Regions from separate parts of the Kitasatospora sp. NPDC059571 genome, predicted to be linked through region 3. Evidence: riboswitches for the same ligand, from Rfam matches in the RefSeq annotation. Region 3 holds a riboswitch; each other region holds the start of a gene.
The links. Region 3 has a riboswitch for cyclic di-AMP ahead of ACFV0G_RS28740 (transglycosylase family protein). Riboswitches for the same ligand answer to the same signal wherever they lie in the genome.
Positions count from the first base shown of each region.

Region 1: linked by a shared signal. The riboswitch ahead of ACFV0G_RS15120 (transglycosylase family protein) and the one ahead of ACFV0G_RS28740 (transglycosylase family protein) in region 3 are both predicted to bind cyclic di-AMP.
Region 2: linked by a shared signal. The riboswitch ahead of ACFV0G_RS30075 (transglycosylase family protein) and the one ahead of ACFV0G_RS28740 (transglycosylase family protein) in region 3 are both predicted to bind cyclic di-AMP.
Region 4: linked by a shared signal. The riboswitch ahead of ACFV0G_RS07625 (M23 family metallopeptidase) and the one ahead of ACFV0G_RS28740 (transglycosylase family protein) in region 3 are both predicted to bind cyclic di-AMP.

Region 1 is NZ_JBHWBW010000107.1:8,256-15,161, forward strand. Features, by position in the region: gene ACFV0G_RS15095 (serine/threonine-protein kinase) at 1-1,266, shown strand, start outside; gene ACFV0G_RS15100 (hypothetical protein) at 1,413-2,051, shown strand; gene ACFV0G_RS15105 (MazG family protein) at 2,125-3,117, shown strand; gene ACFV0G_RS15110 (SDR family NAD(P)-dependent oxidoreductase) at 3,075-3,503, opposite strand; gene ACFV0G_RS15115 (cytochrome P450) at 3,659-4,909, shown strand; cyclic di-AMP (ydaO/yuaA leader) riboswitch at 5,128-5,329, shown strand; gene ACFV0G_RS15120 (transglycosylase family protein) at 5,334-6,149, shown strand; gene eno (phosphopyruvate hydratase) at 6,377-6,906, shown strand, end outside.
Region 2 is NZ_JBHWBW010000376.1:12-6,917, reverse strand. Features, by position in the region: gene ACFV0G_RS30095 (MHYT domain-containing protein) at 1-20, opposite strand, end outside; gene ACFV0G_RS30090 (MarR family winged helix-turn-helix transcriptional regulator) at 418-852, shown strand; gene ACFV0G_RS30085 (MFS transporter) at 1,111-2,514, shown strand; gene ACFV0G_RS30080 (hypothetical protein) at 2,784-4,898, opposite strand; cyclic di-AMP (ydaO/yuaA leader) riboswitch at 5,166-5,355, shown strand; gene ACFV0G_RS30075 (transglycosylase family protein) at 5,361-6,521, shown strand; gene ACFV0G_RS30070 (hypothetical protein) at 6,657-6,857, shown strand.
Region 3 is NZ_JBHWBW010000343.1:85-6,990, forward strand. Features, by position in the region: gene ACFV0G_RS28740 (transglycosylase family protein) at 38-1,105, opposite strand; cyclic di-AMP (ydaO/yuaA leader) riboswitch at 1,107-1,257, opposite strand; gene ACFV0G_RS28745 (DUF2306 domain-containing protein) at 1,997-2,683, shown strand; gene ACFV0G_RS28750 (glutamate synthase subunit beta) at 2,596-4,107, opposite strand; gene ACFV0G_RS28755 (MFS transporter) at 4,360-6,162, shown strand; gene ACFV0G_RS28760 (MarR family winged helix-turn-helix transcriptional regulator) at 6,159-6,653, shown strand; gene ACFV0G_RS28765 (beta-glucanase) at 6,873-6,906, shown strand, end outside.
Region 4 is NZ_JBHWBW010000041.1:9,664-16,569, reverse strand. Features, by position in the region: gene ACFV0G_RS07650 (hypothetical protein) at 1-821, shown strand, start outside; gene ACFV0G_RS07645 (hypothetical protein) at 790-1,518, opposite strand; gene ACFV0G_RS07640 (sensor domain-containing protein) at 1,621-2,337, opposite strand; gene ACFV0G_RS07635 (GNAT family N-acetyltransferase) at 2,439-3,041, opposite strand; gene ACFV0G_RS07630 (hypothetical protein) at 3,122-4,066, shown strand; gene ACFV0G_RS07625 (M23 family metallopeptidase) at 4,063-4,878, opposite strand; cyclic di-AMP (ydaO/yuaA leader) riboswitch at 4,890-5,049, opposite strand; gene ACFV0G_RS07620 (YiaA/YiaB family inner membrane protein) at 5,278-5,568, shown strand; gene ACFV0G_RS07615 (4-oxalocrotonate tautomerase family protein) at 5,592-5,846, opposite strand; gene ACFV0G_RS07610 (hypothetical protein) at 5,964-6,152, shown strand; gene ACFV0G_RS07605 (DedA family protein) at 6,437-6,906, shown strand, end outside.

The DNA of each region.
Region 1 (6,906 bases), on a different contig from region 3:
GACGGCCGGGCCGTCCTGCTCGACCTCGGCATCGCCACCGCCCTCGACCCCGACGCCACCCGGCTCACCCTCACTGGCGCCCCGATCGGCAGCCCCGCCTACATGGCGCCGGAGCAGGCCCTCGCCGCGGGCGTCGACCCGCGCAGCGACCTCTACGGGCTGGGCTGCCTGCTGCACGAGATGCTGGCCGGCCGGACGCCGTTCGACGCCCCGACCGCGCTCGGGGTGCTGCGCCTGCACGTCGACCAGCCGCCGCCCCCGCTGCGGGAACTGCGCCCGGACGTCCCCGCGCCGCTCGAACGCCTCGTCCTCGACCTGCTCGCCAAGCAGCCCGCCGAGCGGCCCGCCGACGCCGGCGAGGTGCACGAGCGGCTGCTGCCGCTGCTGCCCGCCGCCCTCGCCGCACCCCAGCCGCCCTACGGCGCGCTGCCCGACCCGGCCCGGCCCTACCGCCACCCGCACCACCCCGAGCCGCCGTCCCGCCGCGCCGGGCCCGTCCCCGCACCCGCCGTCCGGTCGGCCCCGGCCGCCCCGGCACCCGCCGGGCCCGCGCCGCTCCTGATGCCCGCGGTGCCCGCCGCCCGGCCGGCGACACCCCCGGCGCCCGCGGCCCGGCCCGGGGAGCCCGCCGAGGACCTCACCGCCGCCTGCGCCCGGCTCTCCGACCTGGTCGGCGCCCGCCGGCACACCGAGGTCATCGCCCTCGCGGCCCGGCTGCTGCCCCGCGCGGCCGCCGAGCTCGGCGAGCGCGCCCCGTTGCTGCACACCATCCGGACGATCTACGCCCGGACCCTGCTGGAGGAGGGGCGGGACGCCGACGCCCTCCCCGAGTACCGGCTGCTCGCCGCCGCCGCCACCGCCGAGCGGGGCGCCTGGGACCCGGCCGTCCTGGACCACCGGCGGCGCGCCGCCGGCTGCCTGGAGCGCCTCGGCCGTACCGCCGAGGCCCTCGCCGAGTACCGCGAGCTCGGCTCGGCGCTGCCGCCCGACTCGGAGCACGGCCTGGAGGTCCGCGAGCGGACCGGCCTGCTGCTCGCCGCCGTCGGCGACCACGACGGCGCCTGGCACACCCTGCTGGAACTCCTGCTGGACACCGAGCGCCGGCACGGCCCGCACCACCCGGACGTGCGGCGGCTGCGCGCCCTGGTCGAGCAGGCCGGCACCCGGCGCACCGCCACCCCGCCGCCCGGCGACCCCCGGGTCTTCGGCCCGCCGACCCCGGCGCCGGCGCCCGTCCCGGGCAACCCGTACGCGGCGGGCCGCTGAGCGCGGTGCGGTGTCCCGGGCACGGGGTCTGGGCAACGGGTGGGCGGGCTCCCTATTGTTCACTCCAGCCAGGAGAACCATCGGACACCGCACCAGCCGCACCTCCGCCGGCCGCCGGCGGGGGAGCCCAGCCCGGGAGGCCCCACGTGATCCGCACCCGCTCCGCCCACCGGCCCGCCCGTACGGCGGCCGGCGTCCTGCTCGCCGCCGCGGTGCTCACCGCATGCGGCGGCGCACCGGCCCACCAGGGCGCGGCGGCGGTGGTCGGCGGCGAGCGGATCCCGATCTCCACCGTCCAGGCGCAGGTGACCGCGCTGCGCGACGCCACCGTGGTGGCCGCCGCCGGCGGCGCCCGGCCCGAGGAGAACGGCCTGGCCCGCCGCACCGTCGCCGAACTCGTCCTCGACCGGGTGATCGCCCGGGCGCTGGCCGACCGCGGACTGACGGTCACCGCAGGGGAGATCGACAAGCAGCGGCAGGCCGATGCCGCGATGCTCGGCGGCGAGCAGGCGCTGGAGCACGCGCTGGTGCTGCGCCAGGGCGTGGACGCCGCGGGCATCCCGGCCTTCTACCGCCAGCAGCTGGGTATCCGGAAGATCGCCGCCGCCCAGGGCCTGGACGCGCAGACCCCGCAGGGCGACGCCGCCGTGCGCAAGGCGCTGGCCGAGGCGGGCGCCGCCCTGAAGATCGAGATCAACCCCCGCTACGGCCGCTGGGACCCGCAGCAGATCGCCCTGGTGGACGCGGTCACCGACTGGCTGCCGCAGCGCCCCGCCACCGCCTGACCGGCCCTTCCCGCCCCGCTCCCGCGGCCGGACACGGCCGCGGGCGGCGGACGCCGGAGGGTAGGTTCGGGGTGTGGAGACTCCGAAGCTGATCCTGCTCACCACCACCCACCGGATCGCCCCCGGGCTGCTGTCCTGGCCGGCCTGGGAGGCCCTGCGCTCGGCCGGCCGGGTGCTGGCCGCCGACCCGTCCCACCCGCAGCTGCCCGCGCTGCGCCAGGCCGGCGTCGAGGCGGAGATCGTCGAGCGGGCCTCCGCGCCGGCGCTCGCCCGGCTGCTGGTCGAGGCCTCGCCCGTGGTGTTCCTCGGCAGCCCGGACGGCGACCCGGGCCTCACCGACGCGCTGGCCCGCCTCGCCGTGGAGGAGGCCGGCGCCGTACCGGAGATCGAACTGCTGCCCGGCTCCTACGACCTGCCGGGGGCGCGGCTGCTGGACCTCGCCTCGGTGATGGACCGGCTGCGCTCGCCCGGCGGCTGCCCCTGGGACGCCGAGCAGACCCACGAGACGCTGGTGAAGTACCTGGTGGAGGAGGCCTTCGAGCTGGTCGAGGCGATCGAGGAGGGTGACCGCGCGACCCTCCGGGAGGAGCTCGGCGACGTGCTCCTCCAGGTCTTCTTCCACTCCCGGATCGCCGAGGAGCACCCGGACGACCCGTTCTCCGTCGACGACGTGGCCGGCGACATCGTGGAGAAGCTGATGTACCGCCACCCGCACGTCTTCGGCGACGTCCGGGCGGAGGGGTCGGCCCAGGTGGAGGCCAACTGGGAGGAGCTCAAGGCCGCCGAGAAGCAGCGCGATTCGGTGCTCGACGGCGTGCCCGCCGGGCTGCCGGCGCTGGCGTACGCCGCGAAGCTGGTCTCCCGGGTCCGCCGGGCCGGCTTCACCGCCGTGCCGGACGCCCCGTACGAGCTGCCCGGCGAGCTGACCGCGGACAGCGCCGGGGAGCTGCTGCTCGCGGTGGCGCAGCGCGGCCACGACGCGGGGATCGACGTGGACGCGGCGCTGCGCGCGGCGGCCCGCCGCTACCGTGCGGCGGTGCGGGCCGCGGAGGGGCTGAGCGGCTGACGCTGCGGCGGGACGACCTCGCCGATCGCCTCGCCGACCAGGGCGAGCAGCTCGGCCAGCGGGTCGAGGTGGCCGGGCAGCTCGGCCAGCGGGACGATCCGCTCGCCGTGCGGGCCGGCGACCGCGAACAGGTCGATCGGGCCGAGGTGCTTGGCGGCGGTGGCCACCAGGGCGGCGATGTCGCTGGGCTGGTGGACGTCGCCGCTGACGCCGACCACCGGGCAGCCCGGCCGGTCGAGCTCGGTCGCGAGGTCCTCGGCGACGCCGGGGCGGAGGTCGGCGACGAGCATCCCCCTGGCACCCGCGGCGGCGAAACGCCGGGCCAGGTCGCCGCCGTCGCCCCCGCTGAGTACCGCGATGACCACCACTGCCCCGGCTACTCGCATGGCCTGCTCCTCCTTGAGCGTCCCCCGCGAACGGCACCGCACGGCCGTCACCACGGTTATCGGAGGATGGTAGGCACCCCGCGACCCTCCGCAACAGGGATTACCCCCCAGGTGACCAGACTCACGCCCGACCGGGTCAAGATACGGTCTGGAACATGCCGGACACCCCCCAGACCCACCGGCCCGAGCTCTTCACGTGGGAGTTCGCGGCCGACCCCTACCCCGCGTACGCATGGCTGCGCGAGCACGCGCCGGTGCACCGCACTACCCTGCCGAGCGGGGTGGAGGCGTGGCTGGTCACCCGGTACGCGGACGCCCGGCAGGCGCTCGCCGACGCCCGGCTCTCCAAGAACCCGGTGCACCACAGCGAGCAGGCGCACCGCACCGGGCGGGTCGGCATCCCGGGGGAGCGCCAGGCCGACCTGATGACCCACCTGCTGAACATCGACCCGCCGGACCACACCCGGCTGCGGCGGCTGGTGTCAAAGGCGTTCACCCCGCGCCGGGTGGCGGAGTTCGCGCCGCGGGTGCAGCAGCTCACCGACCGGCTGATCGACTCCTTCGCCGAGCGGGGCACCGCCGACCTGATCCACGAGTTCGCCTTCCCGCTGCCGATCTACGCGATCTGCGACCTGCTCGGCGTGCCGGCCGAGGACCAGGACGACTTCCGCGACTGGGCCGGCATGATGATCCGACACCACGCCGGCCGGCGCGGCGGCGTCGGCCGGGCCGTGAAGAAGATCCGCGGCTACCTGGCCGAGCTGATCCACCGCAAGCGCGCCGACCTCGGCGACGACCTGATCTCCGGGCTGATCCGGGCCAGCGACCACGGCGAGCACCTGACCGAGAACGAGGCCGCGGCGATGGCCTTCATCCTGCTCTTCGCCGGCTTCGAGACCACGGTCAACCTGATCGGCAACGGTCTGTACGCGCTGCTGCGCAACCCCGGGCAGCGGGCACTGCTGCAGGAGTCGGTGGCGCTCGGGGAGAGCGGGCTGCTGGAGACCGGGATCGAGGAGCTGCTGCGCTACGACGGTCCGGTGGAGCTGGCCACCTGGCGGTTCGCCACCCGGCCGCTGACCATCGGCGGCACGGACATCCCGGTCGGCGACCCGGTGCTGGTGGTGCTGGCCGCGGCCGACCGCGACCCGGCGCGCTTCTCCGACGAGAACACCCTGGACCTGGCCCGCACCGACAACCCGCACCTCGGGTTCGGCCACGGCATCCACTACTGCATCGGCGCCCCGCTGGCCCGGCTCGAGGGCCGGGCGGCGCTGGCCACCCTGCTGACCCGGCTGCCCGACCTGGAGCTCGCCGCCGACCCGGCCGAGCTGCGCTGGCGGGGCGGCCTGATCATGCGCGGGCTGCGCGAGCTCCCGGTCTCCTTCACGCCGTCCGGGAGGTGACCCGGCGACCGGGGCGGGGCACCCGGCCGGACCAGCTGACGGCGTGTCGGTGCGGTGCGTGTCGCCGGGTCCCCGAATGCCCGTCAAACCGGACAAATCGGTTTCGTTCGTGGGCGATAATCGCGGCGTCGTAATTCTTGCGTGATATCGGCGATATGAGCTTGTGATTGGTCGTTCGATCTGCCTACTCTCCGGATCGGCCTGCACCGGCGGGCCTCGGTCGCGGAACGCCGAATCCTGTCCACCGCGCACCGACACACCGGACAAGACCCAGGACAGGGGCGGGGGAACCACGTTCGTCGCCGTCCCCACGGCTAGGGGTGAAGCCGCGTCAGCAGGTCCCCTCCTGCTCCCCGCGGCCGGGCCACGCCTCCCGGTCCGAACCCGACAGCTCACCTCGCAGGCGTTCGGAGAGGGACAACCCATGCTCTTCACCGGACCTGGCCGCCACCGCCGCCGCACCTCCGCCCAGAAGGCGGTCGCCGTCGCGGGCGTCACCGGCGCCGGCCTCGCCCTGCCGCTGCTCACCGCCGCCGGTGCGACCGCCGCACCGGTGTCCACCTGGGAGAAGGTCGCCCAGTGCGAGAGCGGCGGGAACTGGAGCATCAACACCGGCAACGGCTTCTACGGAGGACTGCAGTTCACCGCCGGCACCTGGCGCGGCTTCGGCGGTACCAGGTACGCGGCCTACGCCCACCTGGCCACCAAGGGCCAGCAGATCGCCGTCGCCGAGAAGGTCCTCGCGTCCCAGGGGCCCGGCGCGTGGCCGGTCTGCTCCAAACGCGCCGGCCTGACCCGCGGCGGCGCGCCCGCCAAGGCCGACACCGCCGAGGGCGGCAGTACCGGCGGCCCCCGCTCCGCCGGCGCCCCGCAGTTCCCGGGCCAGGCCGGCTGGGACGCCGAGGCGGCCGTGTACTGGTACCCGAAGAACGGCGGCTGGTACTGGACCGCGCACCGGGAGATCTACCAGCGGTACGCCGGTACCGCGGACCGCCCGGCGCCGGAGGACGCCACCGACACGGCCGACACCGCCGACGGCGGTGAACGCACCCTCCAGGCCGTACCGCTGCCCGAGGTCGGCCGCGAGGACTACACCGTGCGGCCCGGTGACACCCTGTCGGGCATCGCCGCCGACCGGCAGCTGCCGGGCGGCTGGGAGCAGCTCTACGCGGCCAACCGCGCGGTGGTGGGCGCCGACCCCGACCTGATCCTGCCCGGCCAGCAGCTGCGGCTCGGCTGACGCCCCACCGGGCCCGCCCGGACCGGCCCCGGCCCACCGCCTCCCCGCCCCGCCGCCCGCGGGGGCGGGGAGGCCCGGCCGGGCCCGGCTGCCGTCCTCCAGGTGAACTACCGGCGAGTAGTCGGGCCACACGGTGAGACAGGGCCATGCCCGGCATGGCCCGGCGGGCCCGTGCGGCTAGGCTCTGGTCGTAACGACCCTCATCCGCTTCCGCTAGGAGATGCCTCGTGCCGTCCATTGATGTCGTCGTAGCCCGCGAAATCCTCGACTCCCGCGGCAACCCCACGGTCGAGGTCGAGGTCGGCCTCGACGACGGCAGCACCGGTCGTGCCGCTGTCCCGTCCGGTGCCTCCACCGGCGCCTTCGAGGCCCTGGAGCTCCGCGACGGCGACAAGAACCGCTACTTCGGCAAGGGCGTGGAGAAGGCCGTCCTCGCCGTCATCGAGCAGATCGGCCCCGAGCTGGTCGGCTACGACGCCACCGAGCAGCGCCTGATCGACCAGGCCATGCTCGACCTGGACGCCACCCCGGACAAGTCCTCGCTCGGCGCCAACGCGATCCTCGGCGTCTCCCTCGCCGTGGCGCACGCCGCCTCCGAGGCCAGCGACCTGCCGCTCTTCCGCTACCTGGGCGGCCCGAACGCGCACGTCCTGCCGGTGCCGATGATGAACATCCTCAACGGCGGCTCGCACGCGGACTCCAACGTCGACATCCAGGAGTTCATGATCGCCCCGATCGGCGCGGAGTCCTTCTCCGA
Region 2 (6,906 bases), on a different contig from region 3:
GCGTGGTGGATGTGACCCAAGGGGACTCCCAGGACGGAGTTGGGGGCGCACAGTGCCGGCGTGCTGTGTTCCTGACAATGGGCACCCTAGCGACCCCCTCCGATCATGGGCAACGCCGGTAGATTCAGTGAACTCGCAGGTCACCTGCGGTACTTCACGTTTGGCGCATCGCCCCGTCACCAAGCCCTGACGCGATGTCCAGGCCTGCTCCGCACCATCCGCACATGCGCCCCGCAGTTGGGTGCACCGGGTTCACCGTCCGGTCACCGCGGGGTCGCATGCCGGTGCGGCGGGCGGGCGCGGCCCCCGGCGGCAGCGGGCCGGCGGGCCGGCTGAGGGACCAGCCCCGGGGTCCGCCCCGGGGTGTGATCGAAATCCTGTTTTCCTTAGCGAGAGTAATGACATAGTCTAAGGACCATGCCCGAGATGTCCGAGGACGATCTCGCAGCGGTCAGCCAGCTGCGGTCGTCCACGATGCGCCTTGCCCGCCGGCTGAGACACCAGCGGGTCGAGGAGTCGCTGAGCCCCACCGAGATGGGGGTGCTCGGCACCCTTGCCCGCTGCGGCAGGGCGACGCCCGGCGAGCTCGCACGGCGCGAGCACGTCCAGCCGCCGTCCATGACGCGGATCATCGCGATGCTGGAGGAGAAGGGGCTGGTGCGGCGCGAGCCGCACCCGGACGACCGCCGCCAGGTGGTCGTCAGCAGCACCGAGCAGGCCGAGGCGATCCTCACGGAGAGCCGTCGGCGACGCAACGCCTGGCTGGCCGACCTGGCCGAAGGGCTGACCGAGGAGGAATGGGCGCTGGTCCGTGCGGCCGCGCCCGCGCTCTACAAGCTCGCCCACCTCTGACCCGACCGCACCGCCCGGCCCGCGGCCCGCCCGCGGACGACATCCCACGGCACCCGGAAGAAGGAGTACCGCATCACCGCAGGAACGAAGAGCATCACCAGCCGCGCGGGGGCACACCTGCCCGCCACCGCGCCCCGAGGGGAGAACCACGTGACACCGCCGGCCGCAGCCAGCGCCGCCGCCACCCGTACCGACGACCTCACCGCAGCCGCGACAGCCGCGAGCGCTGCCGCCGCCGAGAGCCAGGCACCCGCCCCCGTGGGCCTGCCCGGCACCGGCGACGACGACCCCTGCGAACGCCCCGCGGCGGCTCCCACCGCCGCGTCCGCCCCCGCACCGGGGAGCCCCACCGGGGCGAGATTCACCCGGCCCGGGGGGATGTTCTCCTCCCTGCGGATCCGTAACTACCGCTACTACTTCGTCGGCCAGGTGGTCTCCAACACCGGCACCTGGATGCAGCGCATCGCCCAGGACTGGCTGGTGCTCAGCCTCACCGGCAGCCCGTTCGCGGTCGGCGTGACCACCGCGATGCAGTTCCTGCCGATGCTGCTGCTGGGCCTGTTCGGCGGCGTGCTCGCCGACCGGATGCCCAAGCGCCGGCTGCTGATCGCCACCCAGGGCGCGATGGGCCTGCTCGCCGCGGGCCTCGCGGTGCTCACCGTCACCGGCGTCGTGACGGCGGGTCACGTCTACCTGTTCGCACTGCTGCTGGGCCTGGTGACCGTGGTCGACAACCCGGCCCGGCAGGTCTTCGTCAGCGAGATGGTCCCGCCCAAGGACCTCGCCAACGCGGTCAGCCTGAACGCCGCCAACTTCCAGACCGCCCGGCTGGTCGGCCCGGCCGTGGCCGGCCTGCTGATCGCCGCGGTCGGCAGCGGCTGGGCGTTCGCGGTGAACGCGCTGTCCTTCGCCGCGGTCATCGGTGGCCTGCTGGCGATGCGCGAGAGCGAACTGCGCCCGACCGCGCCGATCGCCCGGCAGCGCGGCCAGCTCCGCGAGGGCCTGCGCTACGTCCGCGAGCGGCCGGAGCTGCTCTGGCCCATGGTGCTGGCCGGGTTCATCGGGACCTTCGGGTTCAACTTCCCGACCCTGCTCGCCGGCTTCGCGTCCCACACCTTCCACGTGGGCGCCGGCGAGTACGGGCTGCTGAACACCGCGATGGCGGTCGGCTCGCTGACCGGCGCGCTGCTGGCGGCCCGGCGCGGCGCGCCGCGGCTGCGGCGGCTGGTCGGTGCGGCACTGGCCTTCGGCGCCCTGGAGGTGCTGGCCGCGTTCGCACCCGGCTACTGGACCTTCGCCGTCCTGCTGACTCTGATCGGCGTCTTCGGCCTGACCTTCAACACCTCCGTCAACTCGGCGCTCCAGCTGGCCACCGAGCCCGAGATGCGCGGCCGCGTGATGGGCCTGCTGGTCCTCGTCTTCACCGGCGGCACCCCGATCGGCGCCCCGCTGGTCGGCTGGGTCACCGACCAGTACGGCCCGCGACTGGGCCTGCTGGCCTGCGGCCTGGTCTCGGCGGCGGCCGCCGCCGTGGTCGCCGCCGTGCTGGCCCGCGCCGCCGGCCTGAAGGTCCGGGTCGACCTGCACCCGGCCGCCGGCAGCCGGGTGGTCGCGGTGGTGCCCCGCACGCTGCCCAGGCGCGAGCTGGCCACCGCCTGCTGACCGGCGCCGCTCGCCGCACCGCGGGGGGGCGCGCGCCCCCCCCCCAGGCGCGCCCCCCCTCGTCGTCCTCCCGCACCGGGCCGTCCACCCGCACCCGTCGCCGTCACTGCCGTCGCCAGTGCCGTCGCCAGCGCCGTCGCCGTCGCCGTCGCCGTCGCCGGGCAGCGATACCGGCCTCCGCCTGCTGCCCGAAGCCCGACGCCCGGAGCCCGACGCCCGAAGCCCGCCGCCCGGCTCCCGACGCCCGGAGCCCGACGCCCGAAGCCCGCTCAGACCTTGAGCCGGGTCGTGGCGGCCGCCGCGTCCCGCAGGGCCACCGAGGGTGCCGCCACGGCGCGCGGCGGGGTGTCCACGGCCTCCGGCGAGGCGGTGGCGTTCCACTGCGGCCTGGCCTCGCCGGGGCCGTCCTTGGCCAGCCGGACGGCCTGCCGGTCGCCCGCCCGGCGCAGCACGATCCTCGCCCCGTCCGCGGAGTCCGGGTCGAGCCAGACCTCGTTGCCGTCGAACGAGCAGTCCAGCACGGCGATGTCGTCCGGTTTGCCGTCCGGGGTGGCGCGGAAGGCCACACCGGCCTTCCGATAGCCCGTCAGCCGGCACCGGCTGATCGTCACGCTCTCGCCGGCCAGCTGGTGTTTGGCGGTGACGACGGCGTAGTCGGACCGCCCGGCCGCGTCGATCAGCAGGCCGTCGAAGACGGTGCCGCGGTCGCGGCCCAGCGCGTGCACCGCCAGGCCCCCCGCGGCGTTGCCGTAGAGCACGCCGGGGCCGTAGTCGAAGTCGTTGAGGTAGGCGCCGTGTTCGATGCCCCAGCCGCCGTTGTGGTAGGCGACGAAGGGTCCGACGGTGTGGTGGTGCTGGGCGTTGAGCCAGACGAAGATGCCGTTCCGGGCGTTGTTGTGGGCGAGGCAGCGCTCGAAGGTCCACACGCCCTCGCTGGTCTCCGGCCACTCGTAGCCGGAGGCCCCGGTGGCGCCCTGCACGCCGACGGCCACGCAGTCGCGGGCGGTGCCCCCGGTGCCGGCGCCGAGCGCGAAGCCGGTCAGCCGGTAGCCGCGCTCGGCGGGCTCGTAGACCGTGCGGGAGGCCACGCAGGAGTCGTAGGTGATGTCGTCGGACGGCGTCTGCGGGGTGCGGGTGTCCACCGGCCCGTCCCACCAGTAGGCGTCCTCCCAGGTCTGGTGGCTGATGCAGCTGCGGAAGGTGATGCCGTGGCTGGCGTGCGGCACGAAGGCGTGGCTGCCGGTGTCGCGGACCACGACGCCCTCCACGACGGTGCCGCGGGAGGCGTCGCCGAGCATGTGGAAGTGCAGGCCGTAGCGGCCGAGCACGGGCTCGGTGACCCGGGCCCCCGCGAAGGTGTCCTTGCCGGGCGTGCGCGGCCCGAGCCAGCGCAGTGCCGCGTGCCGGACGTCGGCCCGGCGGGAGCTGGTGACGTGCACGTGGGCACGGCCCTGGGCGGTGCCCTCGACCCGGACGCTGCGGGTGAGGTTCAGCACCTCGGCGCCGAGCGCGAGGCCGGCGCCGACGGCGACCCTCGGGTGGGCGTTCGCGAGCGGGGCGGTCAGCGTGACCGTCCGGCCGTCGACCCGTCCGATCGTGCACAGATCGTATCGGGTGGAGAAGTCGTCGCCCTCGGGGGGTCCGGTGGGCGTCACCGCGAGCTCGTCGCCCGCCTGCCAGCCGGCGGGGACGGCGGCCAGGGTGATCGCCGTGTCGCCGGCCCGCAGTGCGGTCGCCGCCCGCACCCAGGCGGTCTTGGCGGCGCCGTCGAGCCGGAGGTAGCCGGCGCCGGTCACCCAGAGCCCGGTGTCCGTACCGGCCACCGTCATGCCGCCGCCCACGAAGCTCCGTTCGTCCACGGAGGGAAAGTGCAGGGTGTGCACCGCACTGCCCGCCGGGGCGAGCGCGAGGGTGCCGCGGACCTCGACGTTCCCGGCCGAGGCCAGGGTCAGGCTGCGCTCGGGGGCGAAGACCAGGGAGCCCCCGGGCTCGATCAGCAGCGAGGCCACGGCGGCGTCGGTGTCGAGCAGCACCCGGTCGGAGATCCTGACGGCGGTTCGGGCGCCAGGCACCGCGCCGCCCCAGCCGCCCGCGTCGGACCAGCGGCGGCCCGTCAGGTCGAGCGGGGAGGGCGAGGGGCTCCCGGCCTCCGGAAGGCCCCCGGGGCGGCTCTCCGCGGCCGTGGAGGGCCCGCCGGCGGGGTGCGGGAGCGGCGGCACGGCGGCCTCGCCGGAGACCAGCGTGCGGCGGATCAGCTCCTCGCCGCCGACCGCCGCCAGGACGACCGGCACGGCGAGCCAGCCGAGCAGCCGCCGCCACCCCCCCCCCCGGCGCGGGACCTGCGGCCCCGGCACGCCGGCCGGCGGCACGGCACGGTGCTTCATGATCGGCAAGCCCTCCCCCGGGGCCGCGGCCGGCCCCGCCGCCTGAAGCATAAACAAGCGGCTTTGCATTCAAGGGGATTGTGCGGAAGCGGCCGGACGCGATCACAATCGCCGGGAAAAATCGATCATGAATTCATTCAAGATCACGCGTGATCGGCGTCACACATGTTTGCGGTTTGAACTTAAGTCTGTCTAATGTCCTCCCACGTTCGTGGTCACACGGACCCAGTCGCCCCGAACGCCGAGTCCTGCCGGCGGGCCGGCTGGCAAAGCGAAACGCACTTCGGCAGGGGCGGGGGAACCAGGTAAGTCGCCCGGGACCGGTCCAGCACCGGTCCTCGGCTTGGGGTGAAGCCGCATGCGCGGACACGTCGGATTCCGACGTGCCCGTAGCTGCGGCCGGGCAACTCCAGCCCGAATCCGACAGCTCACCTCGCAGGCGTGGGAGAGGAACGCTGTTTCATGCTGTCCATCAACTCCAAGCGCACCCGCCGCCTGCTCGCCACCACCGGCGTCGTCGGCATCGGCCTCTCGATCCCGTGCCTGACCGCCGGCACCGCGAACGCCGCCTCGGTCGCCACCTGGGACAAGGTCGCCCAGTGCGAGTCCTCGGGCAACTGGTCGATCAACACCGGCAACGGTTTCTACGGCGGCCTGCAGTTCACCTCCAGCACCTGGGCGGCCTACGGCGGCCACACCTACGCCCCGCAGGCGAACCAGGCCACCAAGGACCAGCAGATCGCCATCGCCGAGAAGGTGCTCGCCGACCAGGGCCCCGGCGCCTGGCCCGTCTGCTCCATCCAGGCCGGTCTGACCAAGGGCGGCCCCGCCCCGGCGATCAACCCCGGCGGCACCGCCGCCGCCCCGGCCCCGGCCGCTCCGGCCGCCAGCACCCCGGCCGCCAAGCCCGCCGCCCCGAGCACCGGCTCCACCGCCTCGCAGGACGCCAAGCCCGCCCAGAGCGGCAAGTCCTGGAAGCAGCACCGCTCCTGGGGCCACAGCGGCACCTACACTGTGAAGGCCGGCGACTGGCTGTCCAGCATCGCCACCGCCAACCACGTGCAGGGCGGCTGGCAGAAGCTCTACGACCTGAACAAGTCCGTCCTGACCGAGGGCCCGGACTCGATCTACCCGGGCCAGAAGCTGTCGCTGGGCGGCTCCGCCACCGCGCAGAGCGGCGCCGCGCAGACCGCCGCCAAGCCGGCCACCACGGCCGCCCCGGCCGCGGCCACCACCACCACGACCGCCGCCAAGGCCGTCACCGGCTCCAAGGCCGCCGCGGTCAACTTCGCCCTGTCGAAGGTCGGCCAGGCGTACATCTACGGTGGCACGGGCAACGGCGGCTGGGACTGCTCCGGCCTGACCCAGGCGGCCTACAAGGCGGCCGGCATCGCGATCCCGCGCGTCGCCGCCGACCAGGCCGACTTCTCCACCCGCGTCTCGCTGGACAACCTGCAGCCGGGCGACCTGCTGTTCTGGTCCAACAACGGTTCCAACTCGGGCGTCTACCACGTCGGCATGTACGTGGGCGACGGCAAGTACGTCGAGGCGGCCAACCCGAGCGCCGGTGTCCGCACCCAGACCATCGCGAACTGGGCCCCGGACTTCGCCGGCCGGATCTGACCCGTACCGAGGTCGAACCCCTCTCCACCGAAGCCCCCGGGGCTGGCCGCTCGGCCCCGGGGGCTTCGGCCTGCCCTCGCGCGGACGGCGGCGGACGCCCTATCCTCCTGACGGACCCGAGGAGAGGGAGCCACCATGGCGAAGGTCACCGTCACCCTGGACGCCGACCAGGCGATCGAGGTGATGCTGCTGTCCGGCACGCGCAGCCCGCAGGACGCGATCGAGCTCGTCGTCCTGGACTACCTGGCCCGCGGCCGGCGCACCGAGGCAAGGGCCGGCGAGGCCGCCGACGCCCACCGCACCGGGGAGCCGCCGCACCGCGCCCAGGAGGGCTGAGGACTCGCGCCTGATCGGACGCAACGACGGGGCGGCCCCGGAGAGTTGA
Region 3 (6,906 bases):
GGGGGGGGGGGGGGCCCGCCGGTCGGGCGCGGGCCGGTCAGTGGATCTCGAGGACCTGTCCGGGGTGGATCATGTCGGGGTCCTCGCCGACGGTGGACTGGTTCTGGTCGTAGAGGTGCTTCCAGCCGCCCAGCTTGTGGGTGTCGGAGATGCCGGACAGCGTGTCGCCCTCGGTGACGGTGTACGTGGTGGGCGCCGGGGTGGCGGCCGGGGCCGGCGTCCCGGTGGTGGCGGGCGCGGCGGGCGTGCCGAGGGTGCCCGGGTCGCCGGCCGGGGTGCCGGCCTGGCCGGTCGGGTCCGCGACTCCGGGGGTGCCGGGGGTGCCGGGGGCGGGCGGGGTGGCCGTGGCGGTGCCCGGGACGCCGGGGGCGGTGGTGGTGCCCGGCGCCGGGGTGGCGGGCGTGGTGGTCGGCGCGGTGGGCGTGCCGGTCGTCGAGGTCGGCGCCTGGCCGTCCTGGGTGGGCGTGCCGGTCGGCGCGGCCGACTGGCCGGTGCCGGTGGCCTGCTCGTACACCTGCTGGCTGGTGGTCCAGTACCAGCCGCCGTCGGCGGCCTGGTACCAGTACAGGCCGGAGGCGTCGCGGCCCTGCATGCCGGGGAAGACCGGGGCCGCGCTGCCGCGCTGGACGGGGGCGGCCGGGTCCGTGGTGGCCGGGGCGGCGGGCGCGGTGGTGGGCGCCGCCGGGGTGGTCGCCGCGGGCGTGGTGGGCTGGGTGGTGGCGCGGCCCTCGCCGGTCAGCCCGGCGGAGGTGGCGCAGGAGCCCCAGTTGGCGGCGCCGCGGTCCGCGAGGATCCGCTCGGCGACCGCGATCTGCTGGTCCCGGGTGGCGTGGTCGGGCTCGGCGGCGTAGGCGTCGCCGCCGTAGGCGACCCAGCTGTGCAGGTCGATCTGGAGCCCGCCGTAGGCACCGTTGCCGGTGTCCTTGGCCCAGTTCCCGGCGCTCGCGCACTGGGCGACCGCGTCCCACGTGGTGGGGGCGACGGCGTGCGCGCCGGTCGCGGTGAGCAGCGGAATGGCGATTCCCGCGCCTGCCACGCCGGCCGCGGCGACGGCCCGCTCGGTCTGGGTGGGGCGGCGGTGGCGGCCGGAGCCGATGAAACCCATCGAGTTCCCTCTCCGCACGCCTGCGAGGTGAGCTGTCGGGTTCGGACCGGGAGGTGGCCCGGCCGCGCGAGGGCGGCTTCACCCCTAGCCGTGGGGACGGCGTGGTACGTGTGGGTCCCCCGTCCCTGCCCAGGGTCTGGTCGGTGACCCGTGTGACGCGGTGGGCAGGGTTCGGCGTGCCGCATCTCGGGCGCCCGTGCTGGCGGGCTGCTACCGGAGATTAGAGGGATCGGTGCCTCAGTAACAAGCTGGCATCCCGACAATCACACAACCATCACGAGTGCACTCGCCGAACGCGCCGGCACGGGGAGCCCGCGCGCCGGTCCGGGGCGCTCCGCGCCCTGCTGTCGCAGGTGGCGGCGGGGGTGGAGCGACGCGTCCCGATTGCCGACCCGATTCACCTGTCGTGTCCGCGTCGTCCTTATCCCGGAAATAGGGCGGAATTCCGGTCGGAATTCCCGAGCGGGAATTCGTCCGGGTTGTGGCGGGGTGGTGGCCGGAATCGGGCCCACGACCTCCGGTGCCGCGGCCGCCAGCGGATGATCATCACACGAACCTCGACGCTCCGGTGACGGTTCGTGGGCCGACCCTGCGGCCGCGCCCGGGCACCGGCCGCGCACACCCCGCCCTTTCCGCAGGTCGCCCCGCGAGCCCTCGCGCGGCCCCGGCGGCCCCCGGCGGTCCGCCGCCGCCCCTCCGTCGCCCCGCCGACCGGCCACCGTCGTCCCTCCCGCCGTCGGCCCGCCCGCGGCGTTCGGCCGCGGGCCTCGTACTTTCGGCCGATCCGGTGCGGGACCGGCGCTCGTACCCTGATCCGGTGCGTGATCCCCGCCGCCCGCTCCGGCACGAGCCCCGCCCGTCCGATCCGCCGGGCTGCTCCTGCTGAGCGCCGTGCCGGTCGCCGCCGGGGCGGCCCGGATCTCCGAACTGGCGGCCGGCGGGCCGGGCGGGCCGCAGGACGCGCGCTTCTTCGCGGCCCCGCTGCCCGTCGTCGTGCACATCGTCGCGGCGAGCGTGTACGGCGTCCTGGGCGCCCTCCGGTTCGCGCCGGGCCTGCGGCGCCGCAGGCCCGGGTGGCACCGGGCCGCCGGCCGGGTCCTGGTGCCCTGCGGGCTGGCGGTCGCGCTCTCCGGTCTGTGGATGACCGTCTCCTATCCCGACGGCCCGGGCGACGGCCGGGTTCTGGCCGGCCTGCGGCTGGTGTTCGGCTCGGCCATGGCGGTCTCGCTCGTCCTCGGGACGACCGCGGTCCTGCGGCGCGACATCGTGCGGCACCGGGCCTGGATGGCCCGCGGCTACGCGATCGGCCTGGGCGCCGGCACGCAGGTGCTGACCCGGCTGCCCAGGATGCTGCTGGTCGGCCGTCCGGGGGTCGCGGTCCGGGCGGTGCTGATGGGGGCGGGCTGGGTGATCAACCTCGCGGTCGTCGAGTGGGCCCTGCGCCGCCGTCCAGCCGGGGGCCCGGCGCGGGCCCGGGGGAGGCGGGCGGGTCAGCCGGCCGGTGCCGGGTCCTCCGGGACGATCGGACGGCTGGCCGGGGTGATCGGGGCGGGCAGGTCGTCCCGGCCGGTGAGGTAACGGTGCACGGCGGCGGCGGCTGCCCGCCCCTCCGCGATCGCCCAGACGATCAGGGACTGGCCGCGGCCGGCGTCGCCCGCGACGAACACCCCGTCCGGGCCGGCCGCGAACCGGTCGTCCCGGGCGAGGTTGCCCTGCGCGTCGATCCGCAGCCCGAACTGCTGCACCAGCCCGGTGTCGGGCTCCGGTCCGAAGAAGCCCAGCGCCAGCAGCACCAGATCGGCGTCCAGCGCGTGCTCGGTGCCGGGCAGCGGGGCCCGGCTGCCCGGCGCGGCGTCGGCGATGCGGACGGCGGAGACCCGGCCGTCCGGGTCGCCGTCGAAGCGCACCGTGGTGGAGGCGTACGCACGGATGTCGCCGTCGGCGCCGTCGCGGGCCGGCCACTGCCGGCCGGCCTCCTCGTGCGAGGTGGTCTCGTGCCGGACCTTCGCGTGGACCGGCCACGGCTGGGCCTCCGGCCGGCCGTCCGGGGGGCGCGGGTTGATGTCCAGCTGCCGTACTCCGGAGGCGAATTGGCGCACCGCGGTGCCCACGCAGTCGGCCGCGGTGTCGCCGCCGCCGATCACCACGACGCGGTGGCCCCGCGCACTGACCGGGGACTCGGCGAGGTCGCCGGCCGCCACCCGGTTGGCCAGCGGCAGGTACTCCATCGCCTGGTGGATGCCGGTGAACTCCCGTCCCGGGACCGGGAGGTCCTTCCACGCCGTGGCGCCGACCGCGAGTACCACCGCGTCGTGCCGGCTCCGCAGCTCGGCGGCCGGGAGGTCCTCGCCGACCGTGACGCCGGTGCGGAACTCCGTCCCCTCGGCGCGGAGTTGGTCGATCCGGCGGTCCAGCCGGTGCTTCTCCAGCCGGAAGTCCGGGATGCCGTAGCGCAGCAGGCCGCCGATCCGGTCGGCCCGCTCGTACACCGTGACGGCGTGGCCCGCGCGGGTCAGCTGCTGGGCGGCGGCCAGCCCCGCGGGGCCGGAGCCGACGACGCCGACGCTCCGGCCGGTCGGCCGGTCGGGCGGGCAGGGCACCTCGTACCCCTGCTCCCAGGCGCGGTCGACGACGGCGAGTTCGACGTTGCGGATGGTGACCGGCTCGGCGATGATCCCGAGCACGCAGGCGCTCTCGCAGGGGGCGGGGCAGAGCCGGCCGGTGAACTCGGGGAAGTTGTCGGTGGCGTGCAGCCGGTCCGCGGCGTCCCGCCAGTCCTGGTCGGCGACCAGCCGGTTCCACTCCGGGACGAGGTTGCCGAGCGGGCAGGCCTGGTGGCAGAACGGGAGGCCGCAGTCCATGCAGCGGGCGGCCTGGCCCCCGATGATCGGCAGCAGCGCCCCCGGCTGGTAGACCTCCTGCCAGTCCCGGACCCGCGCCTCGGCGGCACGCCGGGCGCGGAGCTTCCGCGGCGTGTTCAGGAACGCCTTGGGGTCGGCCATCGTCGGCCTCCAGCGGTGCGGTAGGTCGCTGGACCTTCGGGGGATCGGCGGTGGCGCGTATGCGCACGGTGCCGTGTGGCCACCGTACGCCTGCCCGCTCCGCGGGGGAAGCCGTGGCGACGGCCGGGCCGGGGCCGCGCGGGTCGTGACCCGGCCGTCCGCCCGCGGGTCCGTCCGGACCCTGGCGAGGCGCCGTCGCGCGCAGTAATTTAGTTGATGTCAGCTAAGTATCTTCGAGGGGGAGGGACGGCGATGACTGCACCGGACGGAGGGCCCGCGCCCGCGGCGGCGCCCGGCGGGGCCCGCCGCGGTCTGATCGGGGCGGAGCACCCGCGCTACAAGTGGGTCGCGCTGTCCAACACCACGCTGGGCATGCTGATCGCCACCATCAACTCGTCGATCGTGCTGATCTCGCTGCCCGCGATCTTCAACGGCATCCACCTCGACCCGCTGCAGCCGGGCAACGTCAGCTACCTGCTGTGGATGCTGATGGGCTACATGCTGGTGACTGCGGTGCTGGTGGTCACCCTCGGGCGGATGGGCGACATCTGGGGCCGGGTGCGGATCTACAACGCCGGCTTCCTGATCTTCACGGTCACCTCGGTGGTCCTCTCGCTCGACCCGCTGCAGGGCGGCGGCGGGGCGATCTGGCTGATCGGCTGGCGCGTCGTCCAGGCGATCGGCGGCGCGATGCTGATGGCCAACTCCGCCGCGATCATCACGGACGCCTTCCCGGCCAGCCGGCGCGGCATGGCACTCGGCGTCAACATGGTGGCCGCGATCGCGGGTTCGTTCATCGGCCTGGTGCTGGGCGGGCTGCTCGCCGAGTGGAACTGGAGGTCGATCTTCTGGGTCAACGTGCCCATCGGCATCATCGGCACGGTCTGGGCCTACCGCTCGCTGCGCGAGACCGGCGTGCGCCGCCCCGGCCGGATCGACTGGTGGGGCAACATCACCTTCGCCGCCGGCCTGACCGCGCTGCTCGCGGCGATCACCTACGGCATCCAGCCCTACGGCGGCCGCACCATGGGCTGGACCAACCCCTGGGTCTTGGCCGGCCTGATCGGGGGCACCGCCGTGCTCGGCGTGTTCTGCCTGGTCGAGACGAAGGTGGCCGAACCGATGTTCCCGCTGCGGCTGTTCCGTGACCCGGTCTTCGCCGGCGGCAACCTGGCCACCCTGCTCGGCTCGGTCGCCCGTGGCGGCCTGCAGTTCATGCTCATCGTCTGGCTGCAGGGCATCTGGCTGCCGCTGCACGGCTACGACTACGCCGACACCCCGCTCTGGGCGGGCATCTACCTCGTCCCGCTGACCATCGGCTTCCTCGCCGCCGGGCCGGTCGCCGGACACCTCTCCGACCGGTTCGGCGCGCGGCTGTTCGCCGCGGGCGGCCTGGTGGTGATGGCCGCCTCGTTCGCCGGACTCCTCGCGCTGCCGACCGACTTCGGCTACCCGGCGTTCGCGCTGCTGGTCTTCCTGAACGGGCTCGGCGGCGGCCTGTTCGCCGCGCCGAACACCGCGCTGGTGATGTCCAGCGTCCCGGCCGCCGACCGCGGCGCGGCCTCCGGCATGCGCGCCACGTTCCAGAACGCCGGCATGGTGCTCTCCATCGGCGTCTTCTTCTCGCTGATGGTCGCCGGCCTGGCCGGCTCCCTCCCGCAGGCCCTGTCCGGCGGCCTCACCGCCCAGGGCGTGTCCGCCGCGGACGCCCACGCCGTCGCCCAACTGCCCCCGGTCGGCACGCTCTTCGCCGCCTTCCTCGGCTACAACCCGATCCGGGAGCTGCTCGGCCCGCAGGTCCTGTCCGGCCTGCCCGCGGGCAACGCGCAGACCCTCACCGGGCGCGAGTTCTTCCCGCACCTGATCTCCGGCCCGTTCCACGACGGCCTGATGGTGGTCTTCGGCCTCGCCATCGCGATGTCCCTGGTCGCGGCCGCCGCCTCGCTGCTGCGCGAGCGCACCGAGCGCCGCGGCGGCCGGCCCGCCGACGGGAACGGGACGGCCGGGGCCGCGGCGGCCGCCGGACGGGACGCCGCGGGCCGGGGCGCCGCATGACCGCCCCGCAGGGCAGCGGGCCTGCCGCCGGCCCGGGGGAGCAGGACGAGCCGGCCCGAGGCGTCCTGGACCCGGCCGGTGTCGTCCGGCTGCGCCTGGTGGTCGCCCGGCTGCACCGGCAGCTCGCCCAGGCGTCCGCGGGCCAGGACCTCACCTTCGCCCAGCAGTCTGCGCTGGCCCGGATCGAGCAGCACGGCCCGCTGCGCCTCGGCGAGTTGGCCGCCCTGGAACGTGTCGCGGCGCCCTCGATGACCCGGACCGTCGGCCCGCTGGTCGCCGCCGGCCTGGTCAGCCGCGTCCCCGACCCGAACGACGGCCGCTCCACCCTGGTGGAACTCGCCCCGGACGGCGCCGGCCTGCTCGCGACCATCCGCCAGGAGCGGTCCGAGCTGCTGGCGGGGCGGGTGGCCGCGCTCAGCCCCGGGGAGCAGGCGGTCCTCCGGGACGCCCTGCCCGTGCTGGAACACCTGCTGGTCGAGGGCGGTTCCTGAGTCCGCCCGCGGGGCCCTGCCCGCCCCCGGGATCCGGCCGGACGGGGCCGGCGTCCGGGCCGGTGCCGCCCTGCACGCCGGCACAGTGCCCACTCCCTGTCGGCGCCGCCCCCGCACCTCCCGGATCCGGAGGCTCCGGTTCGCATATGACGATCCGTAGCGGGTACATCACGGCAAGTGATTGGCGCGCAGGCGTCAACCGAGCACCGGGAGGCGGCGATGGCAACGGTCTTCAGCGCGGACTTCGGTTCGA
Region 4 (6,906 bases), on a different contig from region 3:
TCCTGTTCGGCATTCCGCGGCTGCTCACCAGCGGCGCGGCCGCCCATCCGGACGACCGGTCCGCCACCTCGACGGCGAGCTACGCGCCCAACACCAATCTGGAACAGGTCTCCGACTGGCTGACCAAGATCCTGCTGGGCGCCGGGCTGACCCAGATCGGGACGCTGCCGCACCGGCTCCGGGAGCTCGGCGCGGAGCTCGCCCCGGCACTCGGCGACGGCCCGGGGGCCGCCGGGATCGCCGCCGCGGTCGCGGTCTACTTCACCGTCGCCGGCTTCCTGTCCGGCTGGCTGGTCACCCGGCTGCTGCTGGCCCGCGCACTGTCCGCGGCCGACCGGCAGACCCTGGCGGACTCGGTGAACCAGACGGTCATCGCCGCCGGGTCGCTCGACTTCAGCCCCGCGCAGGTGCGGGAGCTCTTCGACACCGGGGTGGAGGGCCTGCGGGTCCAGGCGCTGGCCCTCGTCCAGGGACGGCCGGACCCGGCCCTCGTCGACCTGGTCGTCTCGGCCATCGATCGGCACCTGTCCCCGTTCGAGCTGCTGCAGGCCCTGCTCGCCGCGCGCGAGCTGGCCGGACTGCCCGGGCTCGGCGCCGACCAGCGGGCCGCCCTGCGGGCCGCGGTCGCCTACAAGCTGCGCAACACCCGCACCGTGCCGCCGTACTCACGGCGCCGCTCGGTCGCCGAGGAGGTCCTCGGCCGGCTGCCGGCCCCCGTCCCGGCCCAGGCCGGCGGCCCGGACGGACCTGCGGCAGGTGCGGCCGGCACGGCGCCGGCCGGCGGCGGGGTCAGCGCACCCGGGCCCGGCGGACAGCCCTAGCTGCACCGGCCGCCCGCAGCACCAGGACGCGGCGGGCCACACCCCCCGCGGTGACCGGCAGGATCTCGCTGGCCACCCCCTCCCGGCCGAGCCCGGACCGGAGTGCGCCCAGGTGGGGGCAGCGCCGCCCGGAGCCGTCGTGCAGGGGGTGCACCCGGACCTCGCCCGCCGGATCGGTGACCCGGACGAGCTCCAGCAGGCCGGCCAGCTGCTCCTGCGGGCCGAACAGGTCGGGGTAGGCGAACAGCAGGTACGAGCTGAGGGTGAGGGCGAAGGCGCCGTCGGCGAACGGCAGCCGGGGCAGTTCGGCGGCCACGTACCGGCCGGGGTTGGCGGCCCGGTCGGCAGAGAAGAGCAGGCGGGCCCGGTCCCAGCTGCGCAGGTACTTGTCGGGCCGGACGTGGCGCGGGGCGGCGTACAGCCGGGGGCGGTCGCGCATCGCGGCGGCCATGGTCTCCCGTCCGACCCGGGCGAGGGAGACCAGTTGGGGCGCCGGCACCGCGTACAGCGGATCCGCGGCGATCACCCGGCAGCCGATCCGGTCGGCCTCGGCGGCCAGGCCCGCCGCCCCGCCGGGGCAGTCCAGCACCGGCCCCGGGAGCCGTCCGAGGACGGCCCGGGTGAGTCCGAAGACCGCGCAGTACTCGTCCAGCGGGCGCGAGGTCACCAGGGTGGCGGGCGGTGCTGCGCCGGGCACGGCGGCCCCTCTCGGCAGGCGGCGGTACCGCCTCATCGGACCACGGCCCCACGGCCGCCGCCATCCGGGCCGGGGCGGACGGCCCCCGGCGCCCGCCCCCGGTCAGCGGGCCCCGAGCAGCCCGCGCACGGCGACCCGGCTGACCCCGGTGAGCCCCCGCACCAGCCACGGCGTGACCAGCACCAGCAGCAGGCCGACCGCGGAGACGCCGGCGATCTGCGCGGGCGAGGTGATGTAGTAGGCGTAGTGCCGCCCGGCGTCGGTGGTGAAGTCGTAGACGCGGTAGCCGGGCCAGTCCGTGTACCGGGCGAAGACCCAGTGGTAGAGCGGGTAGAGCGCGAGGACCCAGCCGGTGATCAGGAACGTCAGGGTCACCGCGAAGCCGAGCACGGCCCAGGGGAACATCAGCACCTGGTAGAGGACGGCCCGCCAGCCTGCCCCGTCGGCGAGCCGGGCGGTGACGGCGCCCCAGACGCCCCGGCGCGCCGGGCGGACGGGGGCGGGCGCCGCGACCTCCGCACCCAGCAGGGTGCGGGCGCGGTGGCGCTCGAGTGCGCCGAAGCCGCGCGCCGCGGTGAGCAGCAGCGCCAGCACCGGCAGCCCCACGGCGGTGACCACCAGCCCGGCGCCCAGGACGACGCCGGTGACGGCCAGGCAGAACCCGGCGATGCCGAGCGGGAGGCCGGTCAGGACGTAGCCGATCTCGCGGTAGGTGGCTGCGGAGAACGGCGCCCGCAGGAAGCCGGGGCGGCGGGCCCCGGTGCCGGGCCCGGCGGGCCACGCGTCGTGGGCGGTGCGGTGCAGTGTGCCGGTGCTCATCTCGGCCCCTCGGTCTCGTCCTTTGCTGACGGTTCCACAGTGCCGGTGCCGGGGGGACCGGCGGAATGGAGCCTGCTGCCGAGTCCGGGGTGGGGCTGGCCCTACCCCTGCCCTGCGGCCTCCTCCACCCACTCGTCCTCCAGCAGCGAGAACTGGTCGGAGTCGTGCCAGGTGCCGTGCAGGAAGAGGTCGTGCCGGATCCGGCCCTCGAGGTGGAATCCGGCTCGGGTGAGCACCCGGGCCGAGGCGGTGTTCGCCGGGTCGACCCGGGCCGCGAGGCGGTGCAGCCGGAGCCGGCCGAAGCCCAGCCCGCAGAGCATCGCGACGATCTCCCCGGCGTACCCGTTGCCCCACAGGTCGCGGCGGAGCGCGTACCCGAGCGTGCCGGCGCGGTCGCCGTCGAGCCCGAGCACGGCCTGGCCGACGGGGGGCGCATCGGCGGGCCGGCCGTCGGAGCGCAGGGTGACCGCGAGCCGGTAGACGGTGCGCGGCCGCTTCTCCGCCTCCTCCAGGTACAGCTCGATCTGGTCGGCGCACTCCTCGGCGTCGCGCGGCTCGAAGGGCAGGAAGCGGGCGGTCTCCGCATCGCCGAAGACGGCGTGCAGCCCGTCGACGTCCTGCGGGGTGAGGTGGAACTCGCGGATCGCCAGGCGCGGGCCGGTCAGCCGGACCGGCCGCACCGACGGGACCTGTTCGGGTGTCATGCCGGCCGACCCTACCCCCGACCGGTCGCCCGTCGGCTCCTCCCGCGCGGGGCCGCGGTGCAGCGGCTACGGTACGGGACGTGAATGACGAAGACCTGCAGCTCATCCCGTACACCCGCACCGAGGACCTGCTCGCCTGGGCGGACGGGCAGGGCCTGGAGCCGGTGCCCGAGGACGTGCTGCGGACGGTGCTGACCCTGCTGGAGCTGGGCGGGGCCCCGCTGCACGACGGCTTCCCCGAGCTGGGGTCCGCGGTGCTGGAGCAGCTGCTACACGAGCGCCTGCACCTGTACGTCCAGCCGGTCGGGGATCCCGCGGCGTACGGCGCGGCGGTGCGGCTGCTGATCGACCGTCAGCGGTGGGCGCGCCGGCTGAACGCCAAGCGGCAGGAGCGGCTGCACGCGGAGGCGGAGTGGCAGGGCGAGCTGCTGACCACGCTGCTGCGCCGGCCCCAGCTGCTGACCTGGCCGCGGCTGTACACCCTGCTGCTGGAGGCGCACGGCGTGCACACCGGCGACTGGGACGCGGTGCGGGCCTGGCTGGACGCGTTCCGCGAGCTCTCGCCCGAGGAGCGGGTCGCGGCGTACGCGGCGCTGGTGGACGGCGGCGAGCTGGACGCGGTGGCCGGCCCGGACGCGGAACTGCTGTGGAGCCGGGCGCACCTGCTGTCGATCGGCATGGCCACCGACGGTGCGCGGCGGCTGCTGGAGCACGGGCTGATGCGTCGCAGCTACCGGAACCTGGCCGCGCTGACCGCAATGGGCGAGCCGATGCCGGAGGAACTCGCAGGCGGGTTCGAGGAGTTCGAGGCAGTCGCCGAGGATGCCGCGCTGTGGCTGTGCGGGCAGTGGACGGTCCCCGGCCTGCCGGAGCTGCTGGTCGCGGAGTATCCCGACCTCGCGCCGGAGCCGGGCACGGAGGAGCTCCGCGCGTACGCGGAGGACCGGGCGCTCGCTGAGGGCCGCCCGCTCCCGGACGGCTGGGCGCCCGCCGGGCAGCAGGTGGACGGGCCGGAAGCGGGTTAGACCCGGATGCCCCGGGCCTGCAGCCAGGGCTGCGGGTCGGTCGGCGCGCCGCCGCCCGGGCGGATCTCCAGGTGGAGCCGGGGCGAGGTGACGCTGCCGGTGGCGCCGACGGCGCCGAGGACGGTGCCGGTGGGGGCGTGGCCGGAGGTGGCGCCGAGCCGGGCGAGGTGGCAGTACCAGATCTCGGTGCCGTCGGGCAGGGTCTGCACGACGCGGTAGCCGTACGAGCCCGCCCAGCCGGCCGAGGTGACGGTGCCGTCGCCGACGGCGGTGACCGGGGTGCCGGCGGGGGCCTCGAAGTCGAGCCCGGTGTGCAGGGCGGCCCAGTGCGAGCCGCCGGGCCCGTACACGGCGCCGAGCGAGAAGCCGGACAGCGGTGCGGCGAAGGGGGCGGAGGGCGCGTCGGTCCGGGGGCGGGCGGCCGGGGCGGCGACGGGTGCCTGGACGGCAGCGGCGGCGCGGCGGGCCTCGGCCTCCTGCGCGGCGGCGAGCCGGGCGGTCTCCTCGGCGGCCGTCCGGGTGTCGGCCTGCTGCTGGATCCGGGCGGCGAGGGCGAGGCCGGGGTCGGCGGCGCCCTGGGCGCCGTCGGGCGCGGACACGGCGGGCTCCGCGGCGGCGGCCGGGCCCGCGGCGGCGGCGGTCAGGCCGGCGGCGCCGAAGGTGGCGGCCATGGTCGCGGTGACACCGAGCAGCGGGCTGCCGCCCCGGGTCTGGCGGGGCAGCCGGTGGCGGGCCGGATCGGCCTGCTCCCAGGGGTGGTCGAGGAGCTGGGTGGGTGCGGCGGTGGGATCCGCCGAGGTCGTCGACGCCACGGGGGCGGACTCCTTTCCTTCCCTCTCGCCGACCGGGTTAGCTGACGGGTTCGGAGCAGGAAGGTCTCCTACGGCAGGGCCAGGGCCCGGCCGATTCACCCCAAGGAACGTGGTTCCCCGGCTCCCGGGTCCACCGCAGGGGTGGTCCGCGGGATTGAGCGACACGCGCACGGTGCCGTTCGGGTACGGCGTTGCCGACCGCGCTGCGTTATCAAACGTTAATGCGAGGTCCCCCCGGATTCCAAGTGCTCTCGGTTACGGACTTGCACCGGGCTCGGGGGACTTGGGCGATTTGTGACGGTTTGCCAAGCGGCCGGTCCGGGACCGTCACGGGAGGTGACGGCGCACTTGGGTATCCGTACTCATGTGCCGCCGCCGGCGCTCCGGGATGCTGCAGGCATGAGCGCACCGATGCAGCCCCGCACCACGGCCGCGTACTACGTCCAGGCCGTCCTGTCCTTCGCCCTCGCGCTGGCCGCCCTGGCGGTCGGCATCGCCTGCCTCCCGGTGAGCGCCTGGATGCGCGCGTTCCTCGCGGTCGCCCTGCTGTACGTGGTGACCTCGGCGTTCACCCTGGCCAAGGTGGTCCGCGACCGCCAGGACGCGGGCGAGCTCACCTCGCGGGTGGACCAGGCCCGGCTGGAGAAGCTGCTGGCCGAGCACGACCCGTTCAAGGTCGACGGGATCTGACGCCCCGGCGGGCCGCGGCCCGGTCAGCCGCCCGCCGGCCCGGCCTCGCCCGTCCCGCCCGAGCCGTCCGCCCCGCCGGCAGCGGCGGCCGCCCGCTTGGCCGCGTAGGTCTCGCCGCCGGCCGCCCAGTTCTCCGCCGGCAGTTCCTCGATCAGGACCCAGACCGCCGCCGGGTCCACGCCGGTGACCCGGGTGTACGCGGCGGTCAGCTCCCGGGCGATCTCCGCCCGCTGCTCCGGCGTGCGGCCGGCCAGCTGCTTGACGTTGATGAACGGCATGGCGCCCTGCCTCCTCGCGGACCCGGGCCCGCCCCGGGTCGATCGGCCGCACGCTACACCGGCCGCGCCGCCGCGCCGGCCGCGTAACCGCGGACCGGACGGCTCGTTGGGCAGGGCATGAAGAAGCGCAGCATGCTCGCCTTTGCCTCGCTCGCGGTCGGCGTCGTCGCCTCGCTGACCGCCCCCAGCGCCCACGCCGACGGCCCGCAGCACCGGACGGGCGACGCCAAGGCCGTGACCGGCACCGAGCTGCCCGACGGCGGCACCGACCGGGCGGCGGCCGCCGCCGACCGGGACGTCTCCTGACCCGTCCCCCGGCACCGGGGCCGGCTCCGCCGACCCGCACGGCCCCTCCCGACCGTTTGCCCCCCCCCCCCCCCGGGCCCTCGCCCCATTCCCCCCTCTCTCCTGCGGTGCGGCCGGGGTTGTGCCGATCCGATCGCAGGGCTGTCCCTGCCCCGCATGCCCTGGTGAGCGCCCTCCTGTGAGGCTGAGCACAGGGGGGTGCTTCACGGCATGAAAGGTCGACTCGCTAGCGTTACGCCTCGCAGCACTGCTCTCCTCCTGGGCGGTCTGGAGGGAGGTCCACGATGGACGCCGCAGCGGTACTGGGACCGTCATGGATCTGCGCGTTGGCGCTCTTCGCCGTACTCGGCGACGCGTTCCTGCCGTTCCTGCCCAGCGGCACCCTGGTGATCCTCGCGGTGCTCAGGACCTCCGACATGGACGGGGCTCCGGTCCTGCTGGGCCTGGGTGTCGCCGTCGCCTCGTTCCTCGGTGACCTCCTCCTGCTGCAGCTGGCCCGTCGGGGCGCACCGTCCGTACGCCGGCGGCTGGACCGCCGTCCGGAGCTCGCCGCCAGCGTGGAGCGCGTCCAGCAGAGCCTCGCCCAGCGGACCAGTCGGGCCGCCGCCCTCATCGTGATCATCGCCCGGTTCGTTCCCGCCGGACGGACCATCATCGATCTTGCCGTCGGCCACTCGCCCGCAGCGTCCCGCGTCTTCCTGCGCTGGTCCGCGCTGGCGGCCGTCGTCTGGGCCGCATACATCGTCAGCCTCGG